Regions from separate parts of the Stenotrophomonas sp. YJH_SMC_58 genome, predicted to be linked through region 1. Evidence: riboswitches for the same ligand, from Rfam matches in the RefSeq annotation. Region 1 holds a riboswitch; the other holds the start of a gene.
What was found. Region 1 has a riboswitch for glycine ahead of AC5P68_RS15270 (trimeric intracellular cation channel family protein). Riboswitches for the same ligand answer to the same signal wherever they lie in the genome.
Positions count from the first base shown of each region.

Region 2: linked by a shared signal. The riboswitch ahead of gcvP (aminomethyl-transferring glycine dehydrogenase) and the one ahead of AC5P68_RS15270 (trimeric intracellular cation channel family protein) in region 1 are both predicted to bind glycine.

Region 1 is NZ_JCAFSW010000011.1:150,393-164,731, forward strand. It holds gene sppA (signal peptide peptidase SppA) at 1-563, opposite strand, end outside; gene AC5P68_RS15220 (MATE family efflux transporter) at 679-2,043, opposite strand; gene AC5P68_RS15225 (DUF3106 domain-containing protein) at 2,280-2,864, opposite strand; gene AC5P68_RS15230 (hypothetical protein) at 2,857-3,861, opposite strand; gene AC5P68_RS15235 (primosomal protein N') at 4,275-6,452, shown strand; gene AC5P68_RS15240 (glutathione S-transferase family protein) at 6,549-7,169, opposite strand; gene AC5P68_RS15245 (NYN domain-containing protein) at 7,313-8,092, opposite strand; gene AC5P68_RS15250 (NAD(P)/FAD-dependent oxidoreductase) at 8,216-9,496, shown strand; gene AC5P68_RS15255 (hypothetical protein) at 9,588-10,043, opposite strand; gene AC5P68_RS15260 (nuclear transport factor 2 family protein) at 10,049-10,480, opposite strand; gene AC5P68_RS15265 (GIY-YIG nuclease family protein) at 10,552-10,827, opposite strand; glycine riboswitch at 10,868-10,957, shown strand; glycine riboswitch at 10,971-11,074, shown strand; gene AC5P68_RS15270 (trimeric intracellular cation channel family protein) at 11,159-11,776, shown strand; gene AC5P68_RS15275 (3-deoxy-7-phosphoheptulonate synthase) at 11,945-13,018, opposite strand; gene AC5P68_RS15280 (hypothetical protein) at 13,314-13,571, opposite strand; gene AC5P68_RS15285 (DUF6616 family protein) at 13,683-14,021, opposite strand; gene AC5P68_RS15290 (DNA alkylation repair protein) at 14,069-14,339, opposite strand, start outside.
Region 2 is NZ_JCAFSW010000001.1:68,702-83,040, reverse strand. It holds gene AC5P68_RS00390 (hypothetical protein) at 1-158, opposite strand, end outside; gene AC5P68_RS00385 (alpha/beta fold hydrolase) at 245-985, shown strand; gene AC5P68_RS00380 (hypothetical protein) at 995-1,486, opposite strand; gene AC5P68_RS00375 (catalase) at 1,509-3,599, opposite strand; gene AC5P68_RS00370 (helix-turn-helix transcriptional regulator) at 3,714-4,436, shown strand; gene AC5P68_RS00365 (amino acid permease) at 4,519-5,886, shown strand; gene AC5P68_RS00360 (VOC family protein) at 5,990-6,400, shown strand; gene gcvP (aminomethyl-transferring glycine dehydrogenase) at 6,494-9,361, opposite strand; glycine riboswitch at 9,424-9,526, opposite strand; gene AC5P68_RS00350 (multidrug effflux MFS transporter) at 9,826-11,052, shown strand; gene AC5P68_RS00345 (siderophore-interacting protein) at 11,193-12,089, shown strand; gene AC5P68_RS00340 (hypothetical protein) at 12,158-12,550, shown strand; gene AC5P68_RS00335 (M2 family metallopeptidase) at 12,670-14,339, opposite strand, start outside.

The sequences.
Region 1 (14,339 bases):
TCGAGCACCACCGACCCCATCGGATCCAGGTAGACCTCGTCGGCCTGTGCGGCCAGCAGGTACTGCGACTGGCCCATGCTCTCGCTGTAGGCCACCAGCTGCTTGCCGGAGGCACGCAGGTCCTGCAGCGCGGTGGCCACTTCACGCAGCGAAGCGAAGCCGGACGGCTGCAGCTTGTCCAGCTCCAGCACCACGCGCTCGATCTTCTTGTCTTCCTTGGCCGACTCGATCACCCGCAGCAGGTCGCGCAGCTGGATCTCTTCGGCGCCGTTGTCGCCCACCGCCTTGGCCAGTGCGCGGCTGACCGGGTCGGCGCTGAACTGCTCGACCAGGCGACCTTCCGGGGCGATCACCAGGGTGGTGCGATCCTGCAGTGACTTGCTGGCACCGGCACCCATGCCCGCCGCGATGACGAACATCACCAGCAGCAGGAACAGCAGGCCGAAGAACAGCAGGTTGAGGATCAACCGGCGGGTGAAGTTCATGACGTCCCACAGCCCGATGAAGAAACTGGCGACGGGGTTGCGACGCGCCGGGGGCAGCGGGGGCACGGGTTGATTCATGGAACGCTCCGGATGGCTTCTTGCCGTGGTACCAGCATAGCCGGTGCCGCGTGATGCAGCATCGGACACAAGTCAGGGGATCGCCCGCCATGGGTCGGCATGGCGGGCGCAAAGGTCAGGACAACATCGACTGGCCGATGCGCAGGCTGCTGCGGCGCAGGCGCCAGCCCATCAGGATGGCTGCGGCGGTCAGGCCAACGATCAGGCCGATCCACATGCCCTGCGGGCCCATGCCCAGGCCCAGGCCGAGCCCGGCGCCGAGCGGCATGCCCAGGCCCCAGTACGCGAACATGGCGATGAACATCGGCACGCGGGTGTCTTTCAGGCCGCGCAGCGCGCCGGCCGACAGTACCTGGATGCCATCCGGGAACTGGAAGGTGGCCGCGTACAGCAGCAGCGTCGAGGCCAGGCCGGCCACCGCCAGGTCGTTGGTGTAGACACCGACGATGGCATCGTGGCCGAACAGCAGCACCGCCGCCGACAGCGTCTGCGTGCCCATGATGATCGCGTAGCCGGCCCAGGCCGCACGCCGTACGCCGAAGCCATCGCCACGGCCAACCGCATGGCCGACGCGCACGGTGGTGGCCTCGGCCACGCCCATCGGGATCATGAAGCACAGCTGCGCCACGTTGATCGCGATCTGGTGCGCGGCCGCTTCATTCGCACCCAGACGGCCGATCAGCAGCGCGGTGACGATGAACAGGCCGCCTTCCATCAGCACGGTAATGCCGATCGGCAGGCCGGTGCGCAGCAGGTCCCAGATCGCCTTCCAGCGCGGTCCTTCGAAGTGCGAGAACAGCTGCAGGTGGGCGAAGCGCTTGGTGCGCCACAGGTAGAGGGCAAACGCCGTGGCCTGCAGCCACATCATCACCGCCGAAGCGATGCCCAGGCCTTCCGCACCCAGTTCCGGGAAACCGAGCTTGCCGTTGGCCAGCACGTAGCCCATCGGCGCCAGCACCAGCAGGCCGCCGAAGCCGAGCAGCATGGTCGGCAACGTCCAGTGCATGCCTTCGCTCAGGTAACGCATGCAGAAGTACAGGGTCAGTGCGGGCCCGCCCCAGCGCACCGCGTGCAGGAACGCGGTCGCCCCCGGCACGATGTCCGGCGCGATCCCGAACGCTGGCAGCAGCGGCGGCACCACCGTGAGGAAGGTGAACATGATCAGGCCCAGGCCCAGCGCCAGCCACAACGCCTGGCGGAACAGCGGGCCGATTTCGCGCTCGCGGCCGGCGCCGTGCAGCTGCGATACCGAGGCGGTGAGCGAGATCAGGGTGCCGATCGGGATCAGCATCGGCAGCCACAACAGCGCCGTGCCGATGGTCACCGCGGCCAGGGTCGCGGTGGCGTGGTGGCCGGCAATGACGTTGTCGACGAAGGAGATCAGACCGGTGGACACATGCCCGAGCACAAGCGGCAGGGCGAGCAGACCGGTGGCGCCGACTTCCTTGCTGAAGCGCGGCGTGGAGGTTGCAGTAGACATAAGGTGCTTGACGCGAACTACGGTTGCGCGCGAAGGGCACAGGCACCGGGTTGCGGCCGGTCATCTTACGCGCGCAGCGCGCGCATTCCCATGACATGGCGTGAATGCTGGGTTCCGGCAGGCCGCGGCATCACGCGTTGCGATCGCGTTACGAACAGAAAAAGGGGACGGAGGGGATTAAGTCGTTTCAAGCCCGACTGTGCCGAACACGACTTAATCCCCTCCGTCCCCTTTGTTTACTGGCCGGCCTGGCGCTTGAGCCAGGCGTCGCGCTCGGCGGCCGGCACGGCGAGGAACGCGCCTCGCACCGTGTCACGCTCCTGCGGTGGCGTGCGCTGCGCGACCAGGGTCAGTTGGGCCAGCTGCGCTGGGCTGAGCTGGCGCAGCACGGCCAGCGCGGCCTCGCGCTGTTCCGGTGGCACGAAGCCGAACAGGCCGTGCAGCTTGGGGAACTCCAGTCCCAGCTGCGGGCCCAGCCGCCAGCCCTCGCGGAAGGCCTGGTCCTGCGCCTGGAACTGCTCGCGCAGGCGCTGCTGCTGGTCCGCCGGCAGCGCATTGAACCGCGCCGCAGCCTGCCGGATGCGCTCCCGCTCGCTCTCCGGCAGGGCGCGCCAGGCCGCGTAGTCGGCACGGCGCTGACGCTGCTGCTGGGCGTCGAGCTGGGTGAACGCAGCGGGCGTCGTGTTTGTGGTGGCCGGAGCGGGAGCCGCCGGTGAACTGCCCGGCACTGGCGGCGGCAGCGGCACGCTCAAGGTCTGCGGCGCGGCGGACAGCGACAACGGCAGGGCCAGCAGCAGGCTGGCGAACAGGGTCTTATTCATCGGCGGCAGCGGTTTCCAGCGTGGCGCTGGCCGGCTCGGGCCGGCTCGGCCTGGATTGCGATTCGTCCACCGGCAACGGGCCGCCGGCGGCGGTCCAGGCATACAGATCGGCATCGGCCACCAGCGGATAGTCGCGGTCGGCCAGCATCATGGCGTCGTCGGAGGCTTGGGCCGGGGTCGCATCCGGCGTGGCATTGACCTTGCTCGGCGGAAGCGCTTCCACCGTGACCGGGCCAGCTTCGCCCACTACCCCTTCCGGCAGTGGAGCGTCGCTACCGGATGAATGTCCTTGCCAGTAGCGCCAGCCCACTGCCGCGGCCAACAGCACCGCCACCGTCACCAGCAGGATCACCGGGCCGCGCCAGCGCGGCCTGGCATTGGGACGCCGCCGCTTGCCCTGGGCGGCCGCACGATCATCGCGCTGCGGTGCGCGCCAGCTGGTCGGGGGAGCTTCATTGCTGGCGGCCGGCGCAGCCGGCTGCTGCAGCTGCTGCAGGCGCTTGGCCGGCAGGTCGCGGATGCGCAGCTGCACCTGTTCGGCCAGCTGGCGCCATGCCGACGCATCGGGCTGGCCGAGCGCATCACGGGGGCAGGCATCGGCCAGCAGGTGCTGGTAGCCCGCTTCGTCCTGGTCGAGCACGCGCATGGCGATACCCTCGTCCAGACTGCCGCCCACCCGCAGCAGGAGCGCCAAGCGCGGCAGCGGCCCCATTTCGCCCAGCGCGGCCAACGGCGGCAGCCACTGGCCGCCCACCGGCTCGCGCAGCGCCTGGCGCTGGCCCAGCAGGGTCCAGAAGCGGGTCGGCCACTGCGCCATCGGCAGGTCGCTGGCGACCGCGGCGAAGGCACGCATCACCGCCACCAGGGTCTGCTCGGCTCGCGCGGCATCGCCGCACTGCAGCTCAGCCACCACCAGGGCGCGGCGCTCGACGCCGCGCAGGAACGCCGACAGCGCGCCGGCCGCGGTCGAGGAAACAGGGGCGGGCACAGCCGTCATCGGTCACTCCAAAGGTCTGCCGGCATGATAGCGGCAGCCCATCGGCACCCGTAGGACTTGCGCGCGCAGGCACTTCGTGCTGCAGGTTGTGCACAGCACCACGCCCGCCTCGGGGAAAACTGCGGCATCCAGCTGAATTCACTCTGTTTCAGCAATGTTTCACACTCAAGTTGTTGATTTTGAATGACTTTTAAGTGTGGCGATTTTTTGACCAACCCAAGCGTGAGCTCGTCGCCATCGGCCTCCTGCGTTCCCGTCGACCGGTAACGCACAACGTTATCCACAGAACATGTGGATAAGACTGAATCTCCAATGGACACCGATATTTAGGTGACATTTAAGATTCGACGGAGGCCCCCCGGCAGTCTCTGGCCCCTGCCATCCGCGCGCGCATGGCCCGTTACACTGGCCCGATGCTTTCACCCATTCCGACCCTGCAGGTCGCCCTGCCCGTCCCGCTGCCGCGCCTGTTCGACTACCTGTCACCAGAGCGCGATGGCCCCACGGTCGCGGTCGGCTGCCGCCTGAAGGTGCCGTTCGGCAACCGCGAGCTGGTCGGCGTAGTGGTGGGGCACGGCCAGACCGATGACGGCCAGGGACTGCGCCAGGCCTTGGCCTGGTGCGACCCGCACCCGCTGCTCCAGGGCGAGCTGTGGCACAGCCTGCAGTGGCTGGCGCGCTACACCCATGCGCCACTGGGCGAGGTGCTGAGCACCGCCCTGCCGGGCCCGCTGCGCCATGGCGACGCCCTGCCCGACACCCATCACTGGGGCTGGCAGCTGACCGCCGAAGGCCGCGCCCAGCGCGAAAAACTGCGCGCCGGCAGCCGCCCCCGGCAGCTGGCCGAGCTGCTGGCCGACGCCATCGTCGATGAGGACGTGCTGGGCGAACGCATGGACGACTGGCGCACCGCCGCGCGCAGCCTGGCCAAGCGCGAGCTGGCCGAACGCGTGGCGCTGCGCGTCGCTCCGCAGCACGCGCAGCCACTGCCTGGCCCCACCCTCAACACGGAGCAGGCAGAGGCCGTGGCGGCGATCAACGCAGTCGAGGGCTTCCAACCGTTCCTGCTGGATGGCGTAACCGGCAGCGGCAAGACCGAGGTCTACCTGCAGGCCATCATCCACTGCCTGGCCCAAGGCAAGCAGGCGCTGGTGCTGGTGCCGGAAATCGGCCTCACCCCGCAGACCCTGGCACGCTTCCGCGGCCGCCTCGGCATCGCCGTGCATGCACTGCATTCGGGGTTGAACGACAACGAGCGCGCCCGGGTCTGGGCGGCGGCTTCGCGCGGCGAGGCACGGGTGATCGTCGGCACCCGCTCGGCGGTGTTCACGCCGCTGCCGCAGGCCGGCCTGCTGATCGTCGACGAGGAGCATGACGGCAGCTACAAGCAGCAGGATGGCATCCGCTACCACGCACGCGATTTCGCCCTGGTCCGGGGCAAGGCGCTGGGCGTTCCGGTGCTGCTGGGCAGCGCTACGCCTTCACTGGAGACGCTGCACAACGCCTATGCCGGGCGCTACACCCACCTGCGCCTGAAGCAGCGTGCCGGTGATGCGCGGCCACCGCGCGTGCGCATCCTTGATGTGCGCAAGCGACCATTGCATGACGGCCTCTCGGCCGACGTGCTGGCCGGCATTGGCGAGCACCTGCAGCGCGGCCAGCAGGTGCTGGTGTTCAAGAACCGCCGTGGATATGCGCCGGTACTGCTGTGCCACGACTGCGGCTGGACCGCGCCATGCAACCGCTGCGATGCACCGATGACCGTGCATGGCGGCGGTCGTCGCCTGCAGTGCCATCACTGCGGTGCGCGGCAACCGGCGCCGCTGGCATGCCCCGCGTGCGGGAGTCTGGCGCTGCAACCGCAGGGCATCGGCACCGAGCGCCTGGAAGAACATCTCACCGCCGCCTTCGCCGACTTCCCGGTGGTGCGCATCGACCGCGGCACCACGTCGCGACGCGATGCACTGGAACAACAGCTGGCGAAACTGGGCGACCAGCCCGGCATCCTGGTCGGCACGCAGATCCTGGCCAAGGGCCACGACCTGCCCAAGCTGACCCTGGTGGTGGTGGCCGGCATCGACGAAGGCCTGTTCTCCGCCGACTTCCGCGCCAGCGAGAAACTGGCGCAGCAGCTGATCCAGGTCGCCGGTCGCGCCGGACGCGCGCGCGACCCGGGCGAAGTCTGGCTGCAGACGCATCACCCGGGGCACCCACTGCTGGAAACCCTGGTCAGCGGTGGCTACCACCCGTTCGCGCAGGCCGAGTTGAACCAGCGCCAGGCCGCAGGATTCCCGCCGTTCGCGCATCTGGCGCTGATGCGCGCCGAAGCGCAGCAGGTGGAGCATGCCAATGCATTCCTGCTGGCAGCGCGACAGCTGCTGGGCGAGCAGGACGTGGTGGAAGCCTATGGACCCATGCCGGCGCCGATGCCACGGCGCGCCGGTTACCAGCGCGCCCAGCTGCTGCTGTCTGCCGCGCAGCGGCCACCGCTGCACGGGGTGCTTTCGCAACTGGTACCGCAGCTGTATGCGCTGCCGGAAGCACGCAAGGTGCGCTGGTCGCTGGATGTGGATCCGACGGATCTTTATTGAGGGGTCAGAGCCCACCCGTCGGGTGGGATCCGACCCCGATGCCCTGGGGTCGGATCCCTTTTCGCAGAAAAGGGCTCTGACCCCGGACGCTTTCGCTTACGTCAGCGGCGACATCACGCCGCGCTGGTAGGCGGGGCGCTCGCGAAGACGGGCGTACCAGTCGGCCAGGTGCGGCAGTTCCGGACGCTGGATCGGCAGTTCGAACCAGGCATAGATCAGCGAGCCCAGCGGGATGTCACCCATCGCGAATGTCTCGCCGGACAGCCACGGCTGCTTGGCCAGGGTGGCATCGGCCATCGCCAGGTAGTCGCCGGCGCGCACGATGGCGGCATTGATCCGCGCTTCGTCGCGGTCGGCCGGGGCGGTGCGCATGATGCCCCAGATCAGGTCGGTGTACAGCGGCGCCATGCGCGAGGTGCTCCAGTCCATCCACTTCTCGGCCTGGGCGCGTTCCATCGGGTCTTCGGCGTACAGCGTGCCCAGCGCGTAGCGCGCACTCAGGTAGCGCACGATGGCGTTCGATTCCCACAGCGGCAGGCCGTGGTCTTCGATCACCGGTACCAGGCCATTGGGATTCATCGCCTGGTATTCCGGCGTCTGCGTGCCGCCGTGGCTGCCACCGACCTCGATGGACTCGTACGGCAGGCCGATTTCCTCGGCACACCACAGCACCTTGCGGACGTTGCTGGAATTGCGACGGCCCCAGATCTTCAACATGCGGGTATTCCTTGCTGGCAATGCGAGCGGCAACGATACCCCTGATCGGGCGGGGTGTGTGCATGCCGGATGCGGGATCTGGCGTCCGGGAATTGCCGGCCAGCGGCCGGCACTACCGGTTCCTCGCTGGCCAGCGGCCGGCATTACCGGTTCTTTTTCGGCAGCGCGCGCACGTAGGACGACTTGCCATCCTTCTTCAGTTCGAACAGGCCGATCGCGGCCAGCAGATCGCTGAGCTTGCCGTAGCCATAGTTGCGCGGGTCGAACGACGCCTGGTTGCCGATCTGGCTGCCGACCGGGCCGAGGTGCGACCAGCCATCCTCGCCCTCGGCCGCGGACACCGCGCGGCGCAGCATCTTCACCAGCCGCGTGTCGCTACGCATTTCCGCACCGCTCTTGCGCGGGCGCGCATCGTCGTTGGCCACCGGCTCGTTCGAGGCCTGTTCGCTGGAGGCCTGTTCGGTATCCGGCACGCTGGCGTGGGTCTGGCCCAGTGCTTCCAGGTAGGTGAATTTCGAGCACGCGTTGACGAACGGCTCGGGTGTTTTCTTCTCGCCGAAACCGTACACCTTCACGCCATCGGTCAGCAGGCGCATCACCATCGGGGTGAAGTCCGCATCGCTGGAGACGATGGCAAAGCCATCCAGGTTGCGTGCGTACAGCAGGTCCATGGCATCGATCACCATCGCCATGTCCGAGGCATTCTTGCCCTTGCTGTAGGCGAACTGCTGGATGGGACGGATCGCATACTCATGCAGCACCGCTTCCCACCCCTTCAGTCGCGGGCTCTTCCAGTTGCCATAGGCGCGGCGCACGTTGGCCACCCCATAGCGGGCCACTTCGGCCAACACCTCGTCGATCTTCGAGGCCGGCGCATTGTCGGCGTCGATCAACAGGGCGATGCGCTTTTCCGGTTCGCTCATGGACTCCTCGCGGGCGGTTGCCTGAACCCGAGTATCGCCGATCCACGCGGGCGCTGACGTGACAGGCAGTCGCCGTGCGAAGATGCCAGGCGCTTCCCCCAATGCCCCCACTGGAGTGAGTCGATGAGTCGCGAGCGCGTTCCCCACCTGGTTGTTGTCGGCGGCGGTTTTGCCGGTCTCTGGGCCACCCGTGCCCTGGCCCGCGAGCGCATACGCATCACCCTGGTCGACCGCCGCAACCATCATCTGTTCCAGCCGCTGCTGTACCAGGTGGCCACCGCCGGCCTGTCCGCGCCGGATATCGCTGCACCACTGCGCCATATCCTCGGCCACCAGCGCAACGTGGAAGTCCGCCTCGGCGAAGTGGTCGCCATCGACAAGCAGGCCCGGCAGATCCGCATGGCCGATGGCAGCACGCTGGACTACGACAGCCTGCTGCTGGCCACCGGCGCCACCCACGCCTACTTCGGCAACGACCAGTGGGCCGATGATGCGCCCGGCCTGAAGACGCTGGACGATGCGATCGCGCTGCGCCGCAAGCTGCTGCTGGCGTTCGAGCGCGCCGAGGCGGAACCGGACCCGGCGAAGAAGGCCGCATGGCTGAGCTTCGCGGTGGTCGGTGGCGGTCCCACTGGTGTTGAACTGGCCGGCACCCTGGCCGAGATCGCGCGGCATACGTTGCGCAACGAATTCCGCCACATCGACCCGGCCAGCGCCAAGGTGCGGCTGGTCGAGGCCGGCCCGCGCGTGCTGTCCTCGTTCCCGGAAGTACTTTCGCTGAAAGCACGCCGCCAGCTGGAAAAGCTGGGCGTGGAAGTGCTGACCGGTACCCCGGTGAGCGACATCGACAGCCAGGGCTTCACGCTCGGTGACCAGTTCGTACCGGCCCGCACCGTGGTCTGGGCCGCCGGCGTGGCCGCTTCACCGCTGGCGCGCACGCTGGACGTGCCGCTGGACCGCGCCGGCCGCGTGCCGGTGCAACCGGACCTGACCCTGCCCGATCACCCGGAGCTGTTCGTGGCCGGTGACCTGGCCGCACTGAGCCAGGCCGACGGCAAGCCGGTACCCGGCGTGGCACCCGCTGCCAAGCAGATGGGCAAATACGTGGCCGAGGTGATCCGCGCACGCCTGCACGGCAAGCCCGAGCCCGGCCCGTTCAAGTACGCCGACTACGGCAACCTGGCCACCATCGGTCGCATGGCCGCGATCGTGCACCTGGGGCGGCTGCAGCTGTCGGGCGTGCTGGCCTGGTGGTTCTGGCTGGCCGCGCACGTGTTCTTCCTGATCGGCTTCCGCAACCGCATCGTGGTGCTGCTGAACTGGGCCGTGGCGTACTGGAGCTACCAGCGCAGCGCGCGCATCATCTTCGGTGATGACCAGGAAGACCGGCGACCCCGACGGTAGTGCCGGCCGCTGGCCGGCTGCCGCGCGGTCCGCCCCCTCTCCGCAGGAAAGGGCTCTGACTCCGTCAACATCATCCATGCATGGCGTGGATCTACCGCTTCATCGGGCCACCGGGCGCCCGCCGTTTCGACCATGCGCGGCAGAAGTCCTCCTTCCTTGCGGTGTCGGCAATCTGCGCGGCACTCCAGTTGCGGGTAATCCAGATCGTCAGTGCCGTGCTGCTCAGATGCCAGCGCAGCATGTCGTGCCGTGGCTGCCGCCAAAGATGGCGGCGGGCAATCCAGAACGCCTCCCGTTCCACCTCTGGCACCTTCTTCTTCATCGCGTCGTCGTCGAAGAACTGCGCGGCGAAACTCCAGGGATTCATCGGCTGAAATCCTGTTCGCGGTTCACTGCTGCACGCAGCCACACCACTGGGCGCGCGGTCCGCCGGCTGCGGCCGGCCTTCCACCAGCGCCAGCCCGAACAGGTACAGCAGGCCAGGCAGCAGTGCGATGCCGGCGGCCAGTACGACGACGGAGACCCATGCCTTACCGGCGGCACGCATCGCGCTCACTTCGCCTTCGGTTTCGGGTACCACAACGCGTTGACGATGATCCAGCGCTGGTCGAAGCGCCCCATGTGGAAGTAATCGACGAACCACGGCGTTTCCAATCGCACCGAGGCGGCATTGCCGGTCACGTCCAGCACCGTGCAGCGGCGGTCCCATTGATCCTTTGGGGTCTTCAGTGCGCCCTGCTTTGTCAACGAGACCAGTTCTTCCTTCGACATGCGGCGCAGGCCCAGCCGCTCGTCGGGCGTATCGCCGAGGACCGCGCGCTTGGCCAGGTCCGGGTGCAGGGAGCGGGCGACGCGCTGCGGGTCGGCCTCCAGTTGGCCGTCGACGTAGTCATGGCAGGTGGCTTCGATGGCCACGAGGGTGGCCGGGTCGGCAGCGGGACTGGTTGACGCAGAGAGAGCGAACAACAGGGCGACGGTGGACATCCGGGTCTCCAGCGCTGAGGGCTGGGCGATCATCGCATGGCGGCACAGAGGCATCCATGTATGCCATGGATCTACAGGGACCCGGCATCCACCGCCTGCAACCACGCCAGCTTGCGCTCGCGCGGCAGCTGCTTGAGCTGCCATTCGGCCCGCGAGGCGGCGGCCCGGTCCGGGTATTCGCGCACGGCCAGCACGCGCAGCGGTGGCCGGGCCCGGGTGTAGCGCGCGCCCTTGCCGGCCTGGTGGGCGGCGAAGCGCGCGTCCACGTCGGTGCTGATGCCGGCGTAATAGCTGCCATCGCGGCATTCGAGCAGGTACAGGAACCACGGGCGGAGGGACGGGGCCATGCCCGGATTATGCCGTGCTGCACTGCAGCGGATATACTGGCGCCCGAATGCAGGAGAGAGGCGCCGCGCTGGCGCCCGCCGAAGGCGCAGGCTCCCATGATCGCTCAGGCCGGTGGGCTGGAATCCCACCAACCATGCATTCGACTCGCCGAGCTGGAGAGAGGTCACCGGGCACGCCCGGGACGATCCGCCGAAGGGGCACGCGGCCCATGCCGCTGAACTCTCAGGCAAAAGGACAGCGGGAGCGGCACCGGTCATCGTCATCCCGTCATTGCGCAGGCAGTGGCGGTAGTCGCGCATGGCCGGCCCCACCGCGCCCGGAGCCTGTCCCATGCTGCTGTCCATCATCTACCTGATCGCCATTTCCGCCGAAGCCATGACCGGCGCACTTTCTGCCGGCCGCCGCCGCATGGACCTGTTCGGCGTGGTCATGATCGCCTGCGTCACCGCACTCGGCGGTGGTTCACTGCGCGACATCCTGCTCGGCCACTACCCGCTGGGCTGGGTGAAGCATCCCGAGTACCTGGGCTTCACCGTGTGCGCGGCGCTGATCGCCACCTGGGTGGCGCGCTGGATGCACCACTTCCGTCGCACCTTCCTGGTGCTCGATGGCCTGGGCCTGATCGCCTTCACCCTGATCGGCTGCTCGATCGCGCGCGAAGCCGGCCATGCGATGCCGATCGTGCTGATCGCCGGCATGCTGACCGGCGCGTTCGGCGGCGTGCTGCGCGACATCCTCTGCAACGAGGTGCCGCTGATCTTCCAGAAGGAGCTGTACGCGATCATCGCGCTGCTGACTGGCGCGGCCTACCTGTTGCTGCTGCACTGGGGCGTGGCCGACGCCACCGCGATCCTGTGCTGCCTCGGCGGCGGCTTCGCGCTGCGCCTGCTGGCGATCCACTACCGCTGGGAAATGCCGAAGTTCGTGTACCACGACGAAGTGCATTGAGGTTCGCGCGGCGGAATCCGCACCACCCCGGCGATGTACCTGGCGCTGTCGCTCATGCGCAGCGCCAGGCGCATCGCCGGTGCAGATGGGCCGGTCTCCAACTCCGACCGGCCCTGATCGCGGCCGCACCCCCGCAGGCGCTGGCCGCCATCCACACACGTGCCGCACTCAAGCGGCTTCGGACACCTTCACGTCGCGACGGGCGCGCACGGCCGCGGCCAGTCGCTCCAGCACCGTCACGGTGGTGTCCCAGTCGATGCAGCCATCGGTGATGCTCTGCCCGTAGACCAGCGGTTGGCCTTCCACCAGTTCCTGGCGGCCACCGACCAGATGGCTCTCGATCATCACGCCAACGATGCGCTGTTCGCCGTCTTCCAGCTGAACAGCAATGTCCTCGATCACCTTCGGCTGGTTTTCCGGGTTCTTCAGGCTGTTGGCGTGGCTGGCGTCGATCATCAGGCGCGTCGGCAGCTTGGCCTTGGTCAGCGCCTGGCAGGCCTCGGCGACACTGGTCGCGTCGTAGTTCGGCTGCCTGCCACCACGCAGGATCACATGGCAATCCGGGTTGCCGGTGGTCGACACGATGGCGGTGCCGCCCTGCTTGGTCACCGACAGGAAATGATGCGGATTGGACGCCGCACCCACCGCGTCAGCGGCGATCTTGACGTTGCCATCGGTGCCGTTCTTGAAGCCGACCGGGCACGACAGCCCCGAGGCCAGCTCACGATGCACCTGGCTTTCGGTGGTACGTGCGCCGATCGCGCCCCACGCCACCAGATCGGCGATGTATTGCGGCGAGATCACGTCGAGGAACTCGACGCCGGCCGGCAGGCCGAGCTTGTTGATGTCGCGCAGCAGGCCACGGGCGATGCGCAGGCCCTTGTCGATCCTGAAGCTGCCGTCCAGGTCCGGATCGTTGATCAGGCCCTTCCAGCCCACCGTGGTGCGCGGCTTCTCGAAGTACACGCGCATCACGATTTCAAGTTCCCCGGCCAGCGCGTCACGCAGCGGCTTCAGGCGCTGGGCGTACTCGATGGCGGCCTTCGGGTCGTGGATCGAGCATGGGCCAACCACCACTGCCAGGCGGTCGTCACGGCCATGCAGGATCTGGTGCAGGGCCGCGCGCGAGGCGCTGACGGTGTCGGAGGCTTCATCGTCACACGGCAGCATCGCCAGCAGCTGGGCAGGCGGTGTCAGCGGTTCGATGGTGCGGATACGCAGGTCGTCGGTGTGCGGGGGCATTGGGGGAGGTCTCCGGAACGTTGGGGGTCCCCAGCGTGGCAGCATGAAAAAAGCCGCCAGGTTCGCTGGCGGCTTTCGGGAATGCGTCTGAAGCTTTCTTCAGGGTGAGCGCAGTCCTTCCTCCGCCAGTGGCTTCGGAAAGTAATACCAGTAAAAGCGGGTGGCGGCTGCGTTCATGGGTTGTATTGATAGCACAGCTTTTGCGCAGTGCAAAATGTTTCATCCGCAACTGGGGACGCGGTTCAGCGAGATGCGCGCCGGCCCTGCCCACGCGGCGGCAACCACGCAACGTCGCTCATTTGCCATGCACTTCCACGTCCAGCAGCAGGCCCTCATGGATGTCGGCCCAGCGTTCCAGCACGCGATCCAGTTCCTGCCGGGCCTCGTCCAGCTGCTCGGGGTTGAGCAGGGAACGCGCGGTGTAGAGATCGGAAACCAAGCGCCGCAGGGCCGATTCCTGGATGGCCACCGACGGCCCCTCCAGCCCCGGCAACTGCAACGCCGGGCTGTCGCCAAGAGGGCCGAACAGCGTGACCTGGAGCGTGCTCTGCATGATCGACTTTCCTGCGGATGGGCATGGGCAATGTCCTGTTTACCGCGTCTGGGTGACAGGCGCATGTGCCACCCATGCCCAGCACGGAATCTGCCGGCGTCTGCCGCGCCGCTACAAGGCGGCCAGGTCGGCAAGGTGCTGGGCCATGCTGTCCATCGCGCCTACCGCCTGGGTGGTGGTGAAGTACTCATGCCAGCCGGTAGCGGCAATGCCGGCCATCAACGCATCGACCTCCTCGCGGCTTGCGCAGCGCCAGACCGCATAGAACTGCTCATCGCTGCCGTGCGGTACGCCCGAGGCAATGCGGCCCATCGCCAGCGGCGTGATGCGGACCGGATCGAACTGCTGCATGCCGGCGCCGATACGGGCGAAGAAGGCGTTCCGCTGCTCGGGCGGAAGTGTGGTCCAGGCAGGGGTGGCGGTGTAGAGCTCGATGAAGGTGTGCGACATGGTGGTTCTTCCTTGAGGGTTCGGGGGTTGCCGGCCAGCGGCCGGCACTACCGGAGCGAGCGCAGCGCGCGTTTGCGGATGTAGGCGTTGGCGTCGCTGTGGCGCTCATGCTGCCAACGCGTACACAGCTGGCGCAGCCACTGCGGCTGGGTCTTGCCGGCATCGTTGAGCCAGTTTCCGACCGAATCCTGCACATAGCGTTCCGGATCGTCGGCCAGTGCTTCCAGCAGCGCGGATGCATGTTCCGGGCGCTGCTTGAACAGTGCGATATGCGTGGCCCAGACACCGCGCGGACGCAGTGCTTCGCAGGCGAAGCGG
Region 2 (14,339 bases), on a different contig from region 1:
GTCTCCGGCATCGCCTTGCCTGCCCCGTTTATCCAGCCATCGCTGGCGGAACTGTTCAGTGGCAGCATCATGACCATCATGGCCAGCGCGTAGGTCCATCGCATCAGAGGCTCTCCTTGGCAGCCGCGTCCCGCGGCAGAGCGGGCAGTATCGCTCAACCTTGACTGGCAAAGCAGCAGGAGAGCCGGAGCGAAAGTTCCGCTGCCTGCCGATGTGGGCGATGCTTGCCAGCAAAGGAGGTGACATGAGAATCGGGAGCGAGGAAAAGCCGGGCTGTGATTCAGCATCACCCACGCCGCAGCACGTGCTGATGCTGCCCGGGCTGGATGGCTCCGGCAGACTGTCGATCCCGTTTCTGTCAGCACTCCAGGCTCATGGGCTGACGACGCAGGCGATTACGCTGCCTGCGCAGGGAGGGCAGGATCACGCCACGCTGGCCCAACGGCTGTGGTCGCAGCTGCCCGGCCATCCCTTCATCCTGCTTGCCGAGTCCTTCTCGGGCCCGTTGGCGGTTGAACTGGCCACGCGACAGCCCGCCGGGCTGCGCGGACTGGTGCTTGCCGCGACCTTTGCGCGTCGGCCGTTGCCATTGCCGGCAGCCAGCGCAGCCCTGCTGACGCCGGCCTGGCCTTTGCCTCCCGTGGCGTTGCTGGCGCGCCTGCTGCTGGGGCGGTGGCGCACCCGCGACCACGTATCGATGCTGCGCGATGCGCTGGCCCGGATTCCGGCGGCCACATTGCGGCGACGCGCCGCAGCGACCCTGCGCGTCGACGTACGCGCATTGCTGCCGGCAATCGACGTGCCGACGCTGTGCCTGCACGCGTGCCATGACCGCCTGCTGTGGCCGCCCAGCGTGGCAGAACTTCAGGCCTTTTTGCCGGATGCCCGGCATGTTTCGCTGGAAGGGCCGCATCTGCTGCTGCAGGCACGCGCTGACGCATCCGCGGCCGAAGTTGCCGCGTGGATGAGGACGCTGTCGCCCTGATCGAAGGACTCAGCCGCGCGCGCGGGTACGCGCGGCCTTCTTCGCCGCCACCTTGCGCACGGTCTTCTTCGCCGCACGTGTCTTCGCCGCCTTCTTCGCTGCAGCACTGCGCGAGGCGGCTGTACCGGCCTTCTTGGCCGCTGTCTTCTTTGCGGTTTTCTTTGTGGCTGTCTTGCGAGCCGGTGCCTTCTTTGCCGCCGCCTTCCTGGCTGTCGTCTTCTTCGCAGGGGCCTTCTTCGCCGCCGTCGTCTTGGTCGTGGCCTTCTTTGTGCCCGACTTTCTGGCAGGCGCCTTCTTGGCAGCCTTCTTGGTGGTCGCCTTCTTCGTACCCTTGCGCGCGCTGCCGCTACGCTTGCCACCACCATCCTGCTTGTTCACGGTCGCCCAGGCAATGCGCTCGGCCGTGCCTTCGCTGGCACCGCGCTCGCGCTCGCTTTCCTCGATGTGCTCGGCCTGGCGCTTCTGTTTATCGGAGTATGCGGATTTGTCACCACGGGGCATGACAGTTCTCCTGTTGCTGTAGTCAGGCCAGCAGGCGCAGCTTGGGTTCGCGCGCCCACTGGCGGGTGGCGGCCGCCGCCAGGAATGCCTTGGCGTCTTCCGCTTCGACGATGCCGGCGTCGTTGCCGACCCTTGCCGCCTTCAGCAGCGTCTGGCCGCCCGCATCGCTGGCGATGGCCTTCAGGTGCGCCCACGCCTGGCTGACGAATTCGATGGCTGCACTCTCTTTCGACAAGGCCTTCGCCGCTTCCGGGCTGAGCACCACGGCTACTGCATCGAACACGGCCGACGGGGTGCCCGCCAGTTGCCCATCCGCCGCCTGCAGCGCGCCATCGCTGAGCGTGGCGCCACCCACTCTGGGGGCGACCAGCTTCACATCCGCACCTGCTTTCCTGGCTGCCTTGCTCAGGCTGGCAATGATCCGGGCATCAGAACCCTCATCGAACAGGATGCCGATGCAGCGCCCTTGCAGGGTGGGTTTGTTGCGACCGATCACCCGTACTTCGGGGGCGGGGGGCATGTCCCGCACTGGAGTAGCGGTCGGCGCCGGGTCGGGCAGTGCAGGCAACGCCAGACCATCGGCCACGCGCTGCGCCAGTGAGTCATCGATGTTGCGCAGGTGACTGACGGTGCGTACCCGCACCTTCAGCGTTTCCACCTTGGACAACTCGAACACCAGCGCCGATGCCAGGTGCGCCTGCTCCGGCTTTTCGAGGCTGCGGAAAAACATGCGGGCCTGGCTGTAGTGGTCGGCGAAACTCTCCGCGCGGGTGCGACCCTTGCGGCCATCGTCGGCGCTGGCATGGCTGCGGAATCCGGCAGGCGTCTCGCGCGGGGTGTCCTCCTGCAGCGAACTGGGATCGTAGGCCACCCGGCCCTTGGGAACCTGCATCTGCATGTGGCCGTCGCGCTGATGATTGGCAAACGGGCACTTGGGCGCATTCACCGGGATCTGGTGGAAGTTCGGGCCGCCCAGGCGCAGCAGCTGGGTGTCCAGGTAGGAGAACAGGCGCCCCTGCAGCAGCGGGTCGTTGCTGAAGTCGATGCCCGGTGGCACGTTGGCCGGGCAGAAAGCCACCTGCTCGGTCTCGGCGAAGAAGTTGTCCGGCCAGCGGTCCAGCACCATGCGCCCGATGACCTGCAACGGCACCAGCGATTCGGGAATGATCTTGGTCGGGTCCAGATGATCGAACGGGAATGCGTCGGCGTCTTCTTCGGTGAACAACTGCACCGCCAGTTCCCATTCCGGGAAGTCGCCGCGCTGGATGGCCTCGAACAGGTCACGGCGATGGAAGTCATTGTCGGCCGACTGCAGCTTCAGCGCTTCGTCCCAGACCGTGGACTGGATACCCAGCTTGGGCCGCCAGTGGAACTTGACGAACGTTGACTCGCCGGCCTCGTTCAGCAGGCGGAAGCTGTGCACACCGAAGCCTTCGATCATCCGCAGCGAACGCGGTATGGCGCGGTCGCTCATCGCCCACATGATCATGTGCATCGATTCGGGCATCAGCGAAATGAAGTCCCAGAACGTGTCATGGGCCGACGCGGCCTGCGGGAAGGCACGGTCCGGTTCCATCTTCACCGCGTGCACCAGGTCCGGGAATTTCATGGCGTCCTGGATGAAGAACACCGGCATGTTGTTGCCGACCAGGTCCCAGTTGCCCTCCCTGGTATAGAACTTCACCGCGAAGCCGCGCACGTCGCGCGGGGTGTCCACTGAACCTGCGCCACCGGCCACGGTCGAGAAGCGGGTGAACACGGGTGTCTTCACGCCAACCTCGGTCAGGATGCGCGCGCGGGTATGCGCCTTCAGTGATCGGGTCAACTCGAAGTAGCCATGCGCAGCGCTGCCGCGGGCGTGCACGATGCGCTCGGGAATGCGCTCATGGTCGAAGTGGGTGATCTTCTCGCGCAGGATGAAGTCCTCCAGCAGCGTAGGCCCCCGAGGTCCCTGCCGCAGGGAGTTCTGGTTGTCTGCCACCGGGATGCCCTGATCGGTGGTCATCGCCGGATGACTGCCCCCGGCCTGCTGGTGCAGTTCATCGCCGCTGCCGCGGTGGTGGTTCTCGGCGTGGGTGGTTGCGCGCTTGCCGGTCGGCTTGCTGGCGGCCATTGACGTTGGCTCCGGATGCTCAAAGAGAACCACGACACTGGAACCGGGCCCGTTAAACCGAGGTCCGGCAAAGGTGAACGTACAGGCAAAAGCAGGCTCGGGTATGCTTGCTCCATGCGAGTCGAGCCCGCCGACATCGAAGCCCTGTTCGACGCCATCCCGGATGTGCTGTTCTTCATCAAGGACCTTCAGGGGCGTTACACCCACGTCAACCAGACCATGCTGCGGCGGCTGGGCCTGCGCGCCCGCAAGGACGTGATCGGGCGTACCGCGGCGGAGATCTACCCGACCGGGCTGAGCGCCGACTACGTGGACCAGGACGCCCGCGTGCTGGCCGGTGAGGTGATCGAGAACCTGATGGAGCTGCACCTGTTCGCCAACCGCGAACCGGGCTGGTGCCTGACCTGCAAGCGTCCGCTGGTGGTCGATGGGGCCATCGAGGGCCTGATCGGCATTTCCCGCGACCTTGGCCAGAAGGACAGTCTGGGTACCCAGTACGAGCAGCTGCGGCTGGCGCTGGCCCACCTCAACGCGCACTACGCCGAGAACGTGCGCATGCAGACCCTGCTGGACATCACCGGTTTTTCGCTGTCCAAGCTGGAGCGCAGCTTCCGCAAGGTGTTCCAGATGACCCCGCAGCAGGTGCTGACCCGGCTGCGGATCCAGATGGCCATGCACCTGCTGCACGGTGACGAGAGCATCGCCAGCATCGGCCAGGCCTGCGGTTTCAGCGACCAGAGCGCCTTTACCCGCAAGTTCAAGGCTGAAACCGGTTTCTCGCCGCGTGCCTACCGCGCCCGTATTGGTGGCAGTGTCGGAGAGCCGGCACTGGCCTGAGCCGCCTGCTGCGCTGTGCCTATCCCCGCGGGCATGGGACAGGGTAAGGTGTCGCCCCTGTAGCCCGCCGCCAGCCCTGCCGATGCCCAACTCGATTCCGACCGCTTCACCGTCCCGCCTCGGACATTCGCTCAAGCCCCGCCAGCTGATCATGATGGGCCTGGGCAGCGCCATCGGCGCCGGCCTGTTCCTCGGCTCGGGCGTGGGTGTGCAGGCGGCCGGTCCGGCGGTCCTGGTGTCGTATCTGGTCGCCGGCGCGCTGGTGATCATCGTGATGAACGCTCTGGGCGAAATGGCGGCGGCCAAACCGACCAGCGGCGCGTTCTCGGTCTATGCCGCCGATGCCATGGGCGCCACCGCCGGTGCCACCGTCGGCTGGTTGTGGTGGGTGCAGCTTGTGATCGTGATCGCCGCCGAGGCGGTGGGAGCGGCCGGTCTGCTGGCCACCGTCTGGCCAGCAGTACCTGTACCGATGGCGGCGCTGGCCTTCATGCTGTTCTTCACCGCGATCAACCTGCTCGGGGTGAAGAACTTCGGCGAGTTCGAATTCTGGTTCGCCATCCTCAAGGTGGCGGCGATCCTGGCCTTCATCGCCATCGGCGTGGCGCTGCTGATGGGCTGGCTGCCGCAGGTGACCTCGCCGGGCCTGAGCAACTTCACCGAGCATGGTGGCTTCGCGCCGAAGGGCCTGGCCGGTATTGGCGCTGCACTGCTGGTTGTCGTTTTTGCCTTCGGTGGCACCGAGATCGTGGCCGTTGCGGCGGCGGAGACCGAAGATCCGGAACGCAGCATCGCCCGTGCCATCCGCACCGTGGCGTGGCGCATCCTGGTGTTCTACATCGGCTCGCTGAGCGTGATCATCGCCGTCGTACCGTGGACCAGCGAAGCGCTGAAGTCGCCGTTTGCCGCCGTGCTGGATATCGCCCGCATCCCGGGCGCGGGCACCGCCATCACCCTGATCGCGGTGATCGCGCTGCTGTCGGCGCTCAATGCCAACCTCTACGGCGCCTCGCGCATGATGTATTCGCTGGCGCAGCGTCGTGAAGCGCCGGCCGTGCTGGGCTGGACCGATCCGCGCCAGGTGCCGGTGATTGCCGTGCTGGCCAGCGTGCTGTTCGGTTTCGCCGCCACGGTGATGGAGCTGCTGTTCCCGGACCGGGTGCTGCCGGTGCTGCTGAACATCGTCGGTTCCACCTGCCTGCTGGTGTGGACGCTGTCGCTGGTGTCGCAGCTGGTGCTGCGCCGCCGCGCGGATCGCCTGGGTACCCGGCTGCCGTTCCGCATGGCCGGCTTCCCGTGGCTGACCTGCTGCGCGCTGGCGATCCTGGCACTGATCTTCGGCCTGCTGCTGAGCGAGTCGCACACCCGCCTGCAGTTCCTGTCGATGGTGGCGCTGACCGCCACCATCGCCGCCGGCAGCGCCATCGCGCGGCGCATGCGCGAGGCGTGACTGAAGCTGCCGGCCAGCGGCCGGCACTACCACGGAGGCTGCACATCCGCCGTGCCATCCTGATCGTGTGGGCCGTCATCGGCCCGTCGACCGGGAGTACCGCATGCTGCGCAGTCGCCCCTTCCTGATGTTTACCGGCCAGGCCGAGGCCGCCCTGGCCCTGTACGCCGAGGCCTTCGCCGATTTCCGCCTGCTGGCAATGCAGCGCCATCCGGACGGCGCCGGTGCCGGCGTGCCCGGGCAGGTCCGACAGGCCATCTTCCTGCTCGGTGGCACCCACTACCTGTGCTTTGACAGCCTGGACGTGCACGATTTCACCTTCAGCCCGTCGATCTCGCTGTTCGTCGAGTGCTCCGGCGCCGAGCAGTTCGAGCGCGCCGCGCGCGTGCTGGGCGAGGGCGGCCACTGGCTGATGCCGGTGGGCGACTATGACTTCAGCAACCGCTACGGCTGGGTGCAGGATCGCTTCGGCGTGTCGTGGCAGTTGAGCCTGGGGCAGATGCCGGACCCGTGATCGGGATTACCGTGGGTGTGGACCCTGGTCCACCCGCCCTCATGAAAACGGCCCGCTTGCGCGGGCCGTTCTCTTTACCGATGCCGCGAGGAATCAAGCCTCGACTTCATCATCCTTGTAGGCATCGACCGGGATGCAGGCGCACATCACGTTCTTGTCGCCGTACACGTTGTCGACGCGCGCCACCGGCGGCCAGTACTTGCTCTGCTTCAGGCTGGCCAGCGGGAAGGCAGCCAGTTCGCGCGGGTAGGCGTGGGTCCACTCGCTGGCGGTCACCGCGGTGGCGGTGTGCGGCGCGTTCTTCAGCGGGTTGTCCTCGCGGTCCAGGCGGCCGTCTTCGATCGCGGTGATCTCCTCGCGGATCTGGATCATCGCGTCGATGAAGCGGTCCAGCTCGTGCAGCGATTCGCTCTCGGTCGGTTCGACCATCAGCGTGCCGGCCACCGGGAAGCTCAGGGTCGGGGCGTGGAAGCCGAAGTCGATCAGGCGCTTGGCGACGTCCTCGGCGCCGATGCCGCTGGTCTTCTCCAGCGGGCGTACGTCGAGGATGCACTCGTGTGCCACCAGGCCGTTGCGGCCGGTGTACAGGGTCTTGAAGTGCGGGGCCAGGCGCTTGGCGATGTAGTTGGCGTTGAGCTGCGCGACCTGGGTGGCCTTGCGCAGGCCTTCGCGGCCCATCATCGCGATGTACATCCAGCTGATCGGCAGGATCGAGGCGCTGCCGAAGCTGGCGGCGCTGACCATGCCGACCGGGCCGTTGTCACCCAGCTTGCCCGGCAGGAACGGGGCCAGGTGTTCCTTGACCGCGCACGGGCCGACGCCCGGGCCGCCGCCGCCGTGCGGGATGCAGAAGGTCTTGTGCAGGTTCAGGTGCGAAACGTCCGAACCCCACTTGCCGGGCTTGGCCACGCCGACCAGGGCGTTCATGTTGGCGCCGTCGGTGTACACCTGGCCGCCGTGCTGGTGGATGATCTCGCAGATCTCGACCACCTCTTCCTCGAACACGCCGTGCGTGGACGGGTAGGTCATCATGATCGCGGCCAGGCGGTCGCTGTACTTCTCGGCGTTGAGGCGGATGTCTTCCACATCGACGTTGCCGTTGGCATCGGTCTTGGTGACCACCACCTTCATGCCGCACATCTGCGCCGAGGCCGGGTTGGTGCCGTGCGCCGAATCCGGGATCAGGCAGATGTCGCGGTGGCCTTCGCCGCGCGAGCGGTGGTATGCCCGGATCGCCAGCAGGCCGGCGTACTCGCCCTGTGCGCCGGAGTTCGGCTGCAGGCTGACCGCGTCGTAGCCGGTGCATTCGACCAGCATCGCTTCCAGCGTGTCGATCAGTTCCTTGTAGCCCAGCGCCTGGTCGGCCGGCACCAGCGGGTGGATCTGCGAGAACTCCGGCCAGGTCACCGGGATCATCTCGGCGGTGGCGTTGAGCTTCATGGTGCACGAACCCAGCGGGATCATCGTGCGGTCCATCGCCAGGTCCTTGTCGGCCAGCGAACGCAGGTAGCGCAGCAGTTCGTGCTCGCTGTGGTGGGTGTTGAACACCGGGTGGGTCAGGAACGCGGACTGGCGCAGCAGGCCGGCCGGCAGCGCGTCGGCGGTGCTGGCGTCCAGCGCGTCGACGTCCAGCGAGGCACCGAACACCGCAGCCACGGCGACGATGTCGGCGCGGGTGGTGGTCTCGTCCAGGCTGATGCCGACCGAGTCGCTGTCGATCGCGCGCAGGTTGTAACCGGCGGCGCGTGCCTTGGCATGGATTTCATCGGCATGCACGCCGGTGACGTGCAGGGTGTCGAAGAAGTCGCCACCGACCTGCACGCCGGCATTGCGCAGCGCTGCGGCCAGGATCGAGGCCAGTCGATGGGTGCGGCGGGCAATGCGGGTCAGGCCTTCCGGGCCGTGGTAAACGGCGTACATCGAGGCCATCACCGCCAGCAGCACCTGCGCGGTACAGATGTTGGAGGTGGCCTTCTCGCGGCGGATGTGCTGTTCGCGGGTCTGCAGGGTCAGGCGGTAGGCCGGGTTGCCCTGGGCATCGATCGAAACGCCGATCAGGCGGCCCGGCATCGAGCGCTTGTAGGCGTCACGGCAGGCCATGAAGGCGGCGTGCGGGCCACCGAAACCGAACGGCACGCCGAAACGCTGGCTGTTGCCGACAACGATGTCCGCGCCCCATTCGCCCGGGGCAGCCAGCAGGGTCAGGGCCAGCAGGTCGGTGGCCACGGCCACCAGGCCGCCGCGTGCGTGCACGGCATCGACCAGCGCCTTGTAGTCGCCGACCTGGCCGAAGGTGTCCGGATACTGCAGCAGCAGGCCGAACGCTTCCGCTTCCAGTGCTTCGGCCGGGGTGCCGACGCGCAGCACGATGCCCATGGGCTCGGCGCGGGTACGCAGCAGTTCCAGGGTCTGCGGGTGCACGGCGTCGTGCACGAAGAAGGTGTCCGACTTCGACTTGGCCGAACGCTTGGCCAGGGTCATCGCTTCGGCGGCGGCGGTGGCTTCGTCCAGCAGCGAGGCGTTGGCGATTTCCATGCCGGTCAGGTCGGCGCACAGGGTCTGGAAGTTGATCAGCGCTTCCATGCGGCCCTGCGAGATTTCCGCCTGGTACGGGGTGTAGGCGGTGTACCACGCCGGGTTTTCCAGGATGTTGCGCAGGATCACGTTCGGCGTGTGGGTACCGTAGTAACCCTGGCCGATGAAGCTGCGCAGCACGGTGTTCTTGTCGGCGATCGCACGGATCTTCGCCAGTGCCTGCACTTCGGTCATCGACTCCGGCAGTGCCAGCGGTGCCGGCGACTTGATCTTGGCCGGCACGATGGCGTCGGTCATCGCATCCAGCGACGCGTGGCCGACGACGTCGAGCATCTGCGCGATCTCGGCGTCGTTGGGGCCGATGTGGCGCTCGACGAACGCGTTGTGGTGCTCAAGCTCACGCAGGGAAGGGGTGTTCTGGGACATGGCGAAGGATCCGTCAGGAAAGGGCACACGCACGGGCACAAGCCGCCGGTCGGCGGTCTGCGGGGCGCCCCTCTGTCCTTTTGCCTGAGAGTTTAAAAGCGCGGCGGACCGCAGCTTCGTGCCCCTTCGGCGCCGGATCGAACCGGTCTCTCCAGAGTTGTGTTACGGGTGGTATCGGGCCTGAGCGATTACGGGCGTTGCGCCTTCGGCAGCGGTGTTCCGCTTCTCCCACCGTGTTGCCCGCCGATTATAGCCCGTTGCGGGCGCGGCGGCCGCCTTCGGTCCTGGAGGCCGCGCCTGAATGGCCGATGGCCCGTCCGTGCGTTTTGTGCACTGCTGCATGGCATCAGGTGCAATCCCCACCTATGATGGGCGGATACCCGAATTCATCTGGCGCCGTCCCTGCTGCAGGGGACCGGCGCCCGCCGTGCGTGCCGCGCATGGCCCTGCCGGACGCCTTTCCCATGACCGCCGCTGTTGCTCCCTCCACCCGCCGCATGGCCCTGCTGCTCGCCGGCCTGGCCATGTTCGGTCCGTTCTCGATCGACACCATCTTCCCGGCGTTCCCGCAGCTGGCCCAGCGCCTGGCGGTGGACGAGGTGGCGGTGCAGCAGACCATCAGCGTGTACCTGCTGTTCTACGGCCTGATGAGCCTTGCGCACGGCCCGCTGTCCGATGCCTGGGGCCGCAAGCGGGTGATCCTCGGTGGCCTGGTGGTGTTCGTCGGCGCTTCGGTCGGCTGCGCGCTGTCCACCGACCTGACCACGCTGCTGGCCTTCCGTGCGCTGCAGGGCCTGTCAGCAGGCGTCGGCATGATCGTCGGCCGCGCGGTGATCCGCGACCTGTACCACGGACACGACGCGCAGCGTCTGATGAGCCAGGTATCGATGCTGTTCGGCATCGCTCCGGCCATCGCACCGATCATTGGCGGCTGGATCCTGCTCAGTGGCGCCGGCTGGCCACTGATTTTCTGGTTCCTGGTGGTGTTTGCGCTGCTCCTGCTGGCGGCCACTGCACGCTACCTGCCGGAAACCCATCCGGTGGAGGCACGGGTGCCGTTGTCGCCGCGCGTGCTGCTGCGTGATTACGTGCGAATCGGTTTCAACCCGCGGTTTCTGCGCCTGGCGCTGGCCGGCAGCATCGGTTTCGGCGGCATTTTCCTGTACATCTCCTCGGCGCCGGTGTTCGTGATGCAGCACCTGCATCTGGGCGAGGGTGGTTTTGCCTGGCTGTTCATCCCCACCATCGGCGGCATGACCACCGGCTCGTTCCTGTCCGGGCGCATGGCCGGGCACACCACGCCCACCCGCCAGGTGTCCATTGGTTTCGGCCTGTGTGCGCTGTCGGTGCTGCTGAATGTCGGCTACGTGGCGCTGTCGCCACAGTTCGTGCTGCCATGGGCGGTACTGCCGATCTTCCTGGGCGGCATGGGCATGGCATTGATCTTCCCGATCCTGGCGCTGGCGGTGCTGGACATGTACCCGCACCAGCGCGGCCTGGCCTCGTCGCTGCAGGCCTTCGTGCAGCTGATGATCAGCACGGTGGTGGCCGGCGTGGTGTCGCCGCTGCTCAGTGCCAGCCCGCTGCACCTGGCGCTGGGGCAGGCCGCGTTCTTCGCCGCCGGCTTCGTGTTCTGGTACTGGGAACACCAGCGTGAACGCGCGGCACAGGCGGCCTGCACGGGCCATTGAGCAGCGCGCAGGGGTAGGGCCGGCCGCTTTGCCCGCAACGCTTGCGAAGAGGAACGACCGGACTAGGCTGGGCACTCCAGCCAGCCGGTGCGTGGATGCACGACAGCCAGCCAATCCGATGTCGTTGCATGAGGTTCCCCATGGCTGCGCAGCAGACCTACCGCCTGTTCGAGGTGGCGCTGAAGGAGCGCCGCGTTCTTTCCCCTTCCCTTGACCGCATGGTGTTCACCGGTGCCGACGTGGCGCGGATGAAGACCGAAGGCCCTGACCAGCGCATCAAGGTGTTCTTCCCCTTGCCCGGCCAGGAGGTGCCGCAGGTCCCCAGCGGTGAAGACTGGTACCCACGCTACCGGGCCCTGCCGGACGACAAGCGCCCGCCGATGCGTACCTACACCATCCGCCAGTTGCGCGCCGAGCAGGGCGAGGTCGACGTCGATTTCGTCATCCATGGCGAAACCGGCCCCGCCTCGCGCTGGGCCATGCACGCCCGCCCAGGCGACCGTGTGGTGCTGCTGGCCCCGGACGCCGACTGTGCCGAGAGCAGCGAGGGCTGGGAGTGGAAGCCACCGGCCGGTGTCGGCCAGGTGCTGCTGGTGGCCGATGAAACCGCGTTGCCTGCGGTGGCCGGCATCCTCGAGGAACTGGCGGCCATGGTCGACCCACCGCGCACGCTGGCGCTGCTGGAGGTGGCGCAGGCCGGTGATGCGGTGCACCTGAAGGCGCCCTCCAGCGCCGAGCTGGTCTGGCTGCCGCGCGGGCAGGCCGCCTACGGACAGCGGTTGCTGCAGGCGGTCCAGGCGCGGTTGGCAGCGACCTCGGGCGTGGCTGCCGGCGATGCGCTGGAGGAGATCGACGTCGATACGCAGATCCTCTGGGAGCAGGCCGAAACCGGTGTGGCCGGGCCGCTGTATGCCTGGGTGGCGGGCGAGGCGGGGGCGGTGATGGCGATCCGCCGCCACTTGGTGCGTGATTGCGGGCTGGACCGCCGCGCGATCACCTTCATGGGCTACTGGCGGCACGGCAAAGTGCTGGACTGAGGGGTGTGAAGCGGTGCTGCGGGCGGGGTGCGCTATCCTTGCGCCCCCCTTCGCAGCGGTACCGCACCATGTCCACCAGCTCCAAGACCCGCCGCGACCAGCGCCGTCGCCAGGAAAAGCAGGCCGCCAACAAGGCCGCCGCGCAGGCCTCGCCGGTGGAGCCGCATGCGGAACTGCGCGATGCACAGCGCACCCTGCTGGCCGGTGTCGTGCGCCGCGACGGCGAATGGGTGCTGGGCATGGACGGCCGCATCGCGGGCCACAGCGAGAGCGCTGCGCAGGTGCTGGCGCTGATCATGCAGGCCGGTGAACTGCACGAGCGCAACGGCACGCCGGTGCGCCTGATGTACTCCGATGCACTGCGCGATGCCGCACAGGCCGAAGCCAGGGAGAAGGGCCAGACCTTCGAGGAATTCAAGGCCGAGCTGGCCGCAGCGATGGCCGCGAAGAAGAACAGCTGACTGCTGTTTCGGTAGAGCCGGCCACTGGCCGGCTGCCCGTTGGGTCTTCATCGCGTAGTTGCCGGCCAGCGGCCGGCACTACCAGAAAGGGACGGATCCTCGCGGACCCGCCCCTTTTTTCATTTCGCCGCCGGGGCCGCGTTGGCCTGCCAGCCGCACATCTGGCCTTCGTTTTGCTGCTTCAGCCACTCGTTGACCGGGGTGAAGTACTCGATCATCGGGCCGGCATCGAGCTTGTCGGTACCGGTCAGCTCCTTCAGCGTGGCCTGCCACGGCTGGCTGGCACCCTTGCTCAGCATCGCCCAGTACTTCTGGCCGGCTTCCTTGTTGCCGTAGAAGGTGCACTCATGCAGCGGGCCCTTGTAGCCGGCCGCATCGCACAGGCCCTTGTAGAACTGGAACTGCAGGATGCGCGCCAGGAAGTAGCGGGTGTACGGGGTGTTGCCCGGCACGTGGTACTTCGCGCCCGGATCGAAGAACTCTTCGCCACGGGTGCTGGCCGGCGCCACGCCCTGGTACTTGGCCTTCAGGTCCCACCACGCCTTGTTGTAGTTGTCGGCAGTAATCGAGCCATCGAACACGCCCCAGCGCCAGCGGTCGATCATCAGCCCGAACGGCAGGAACGACACGCCTGACAGCGCCATGCGCATCTGGTTGTTGATGACCGCCTCGCGGCTTTCGGTCGGCGCATCGACCAGGCCGATCGAGCTGAGGTACTTGGGCGTCATCGCCAGCACGATGGTGTCGCCGATCGCTTCATGGAAGCCGTCGTTGGCACCGCCCTGGAACAGCGGTGGCAGCGGGTTGTAGGCCAGGTCGTAATAGATGTGGCCCAGCTCGTGGTAGATGGTGGTGAAGTTCTCTTCGTTCGGCTTGATGCACATCTTGGTGCGCACGTCGCCTTCCATGTTCATGTCCCAGGCACTGGCGTGGCAGACCACGTCGCGGTCGTCAGGCTTGATGAACTGGGTCTTTTCCCAGTAGGACTGCGGCAGCGACGGCATGCCCAGCGACACGTAGAAGTCCTGCGCGCGCTCGGTCATCTGCTTGGCGGTACGCAGTTCGGCCTCGCGCTGCGCCTTGTACTGCGCGGCCACGTTGGCATCCTTGCCGGCCTTGGCCAGCGCCGCGCTCAGGTTGGTCTGGTACTGCTTTTCCAGCGCCGCGGTGATGTCCAGGCTGCCGGCGCCCGGGTACGGTTCCAGCTGGTCCCACAGGTTCGACCAGTCCTGCTGCCACATGTTGCCCAGCAGGTGCGCGGCGATCAGGCCATTGCCTACTTCGGCCTTGTCCTTGCCATAGGTCTTGTCCAGCTTGCCGCGCGCGTAGCAGTGCAGCTGCTCGTACATCGGCTTGACCTGTTCCCACAGGCGGTCGGTTTCCGGGCCGATCTGCTCCGGCGGCATGTCATAGCCGCTGCGCCACATCTGGCCGGCATCGGTGAAGCCCATGCCCTTGGCGCCTTCGTTCACCAGGCCGACGAACTTCTGGTAGTCGCCGCGCATGCTCTTGGTGGTGCTGTGCCAGCCCTGCCAGGCGTCAAGCTGCTTGTCGTAGTCGCGGCTGCGCGCCAGTACCTGTTCCAGCTCGCCCAGCTGGCGGCAGGAGTTCGGATCGTTGGCGTCGGTGCAGTACTTGCCGGCACCGTAGCTGCCTTCCATGCGGGTGGCGATCTGGGTCAGCTCGGCCAGCTTGGCCGGATCGCGCGGCGCCGGCATCGAGGACATCAGTTTCAGCAGGTGGATCGCACGCTTGCTGTCCTCGCTCATCGGCTTGCCGTCGAACTTGG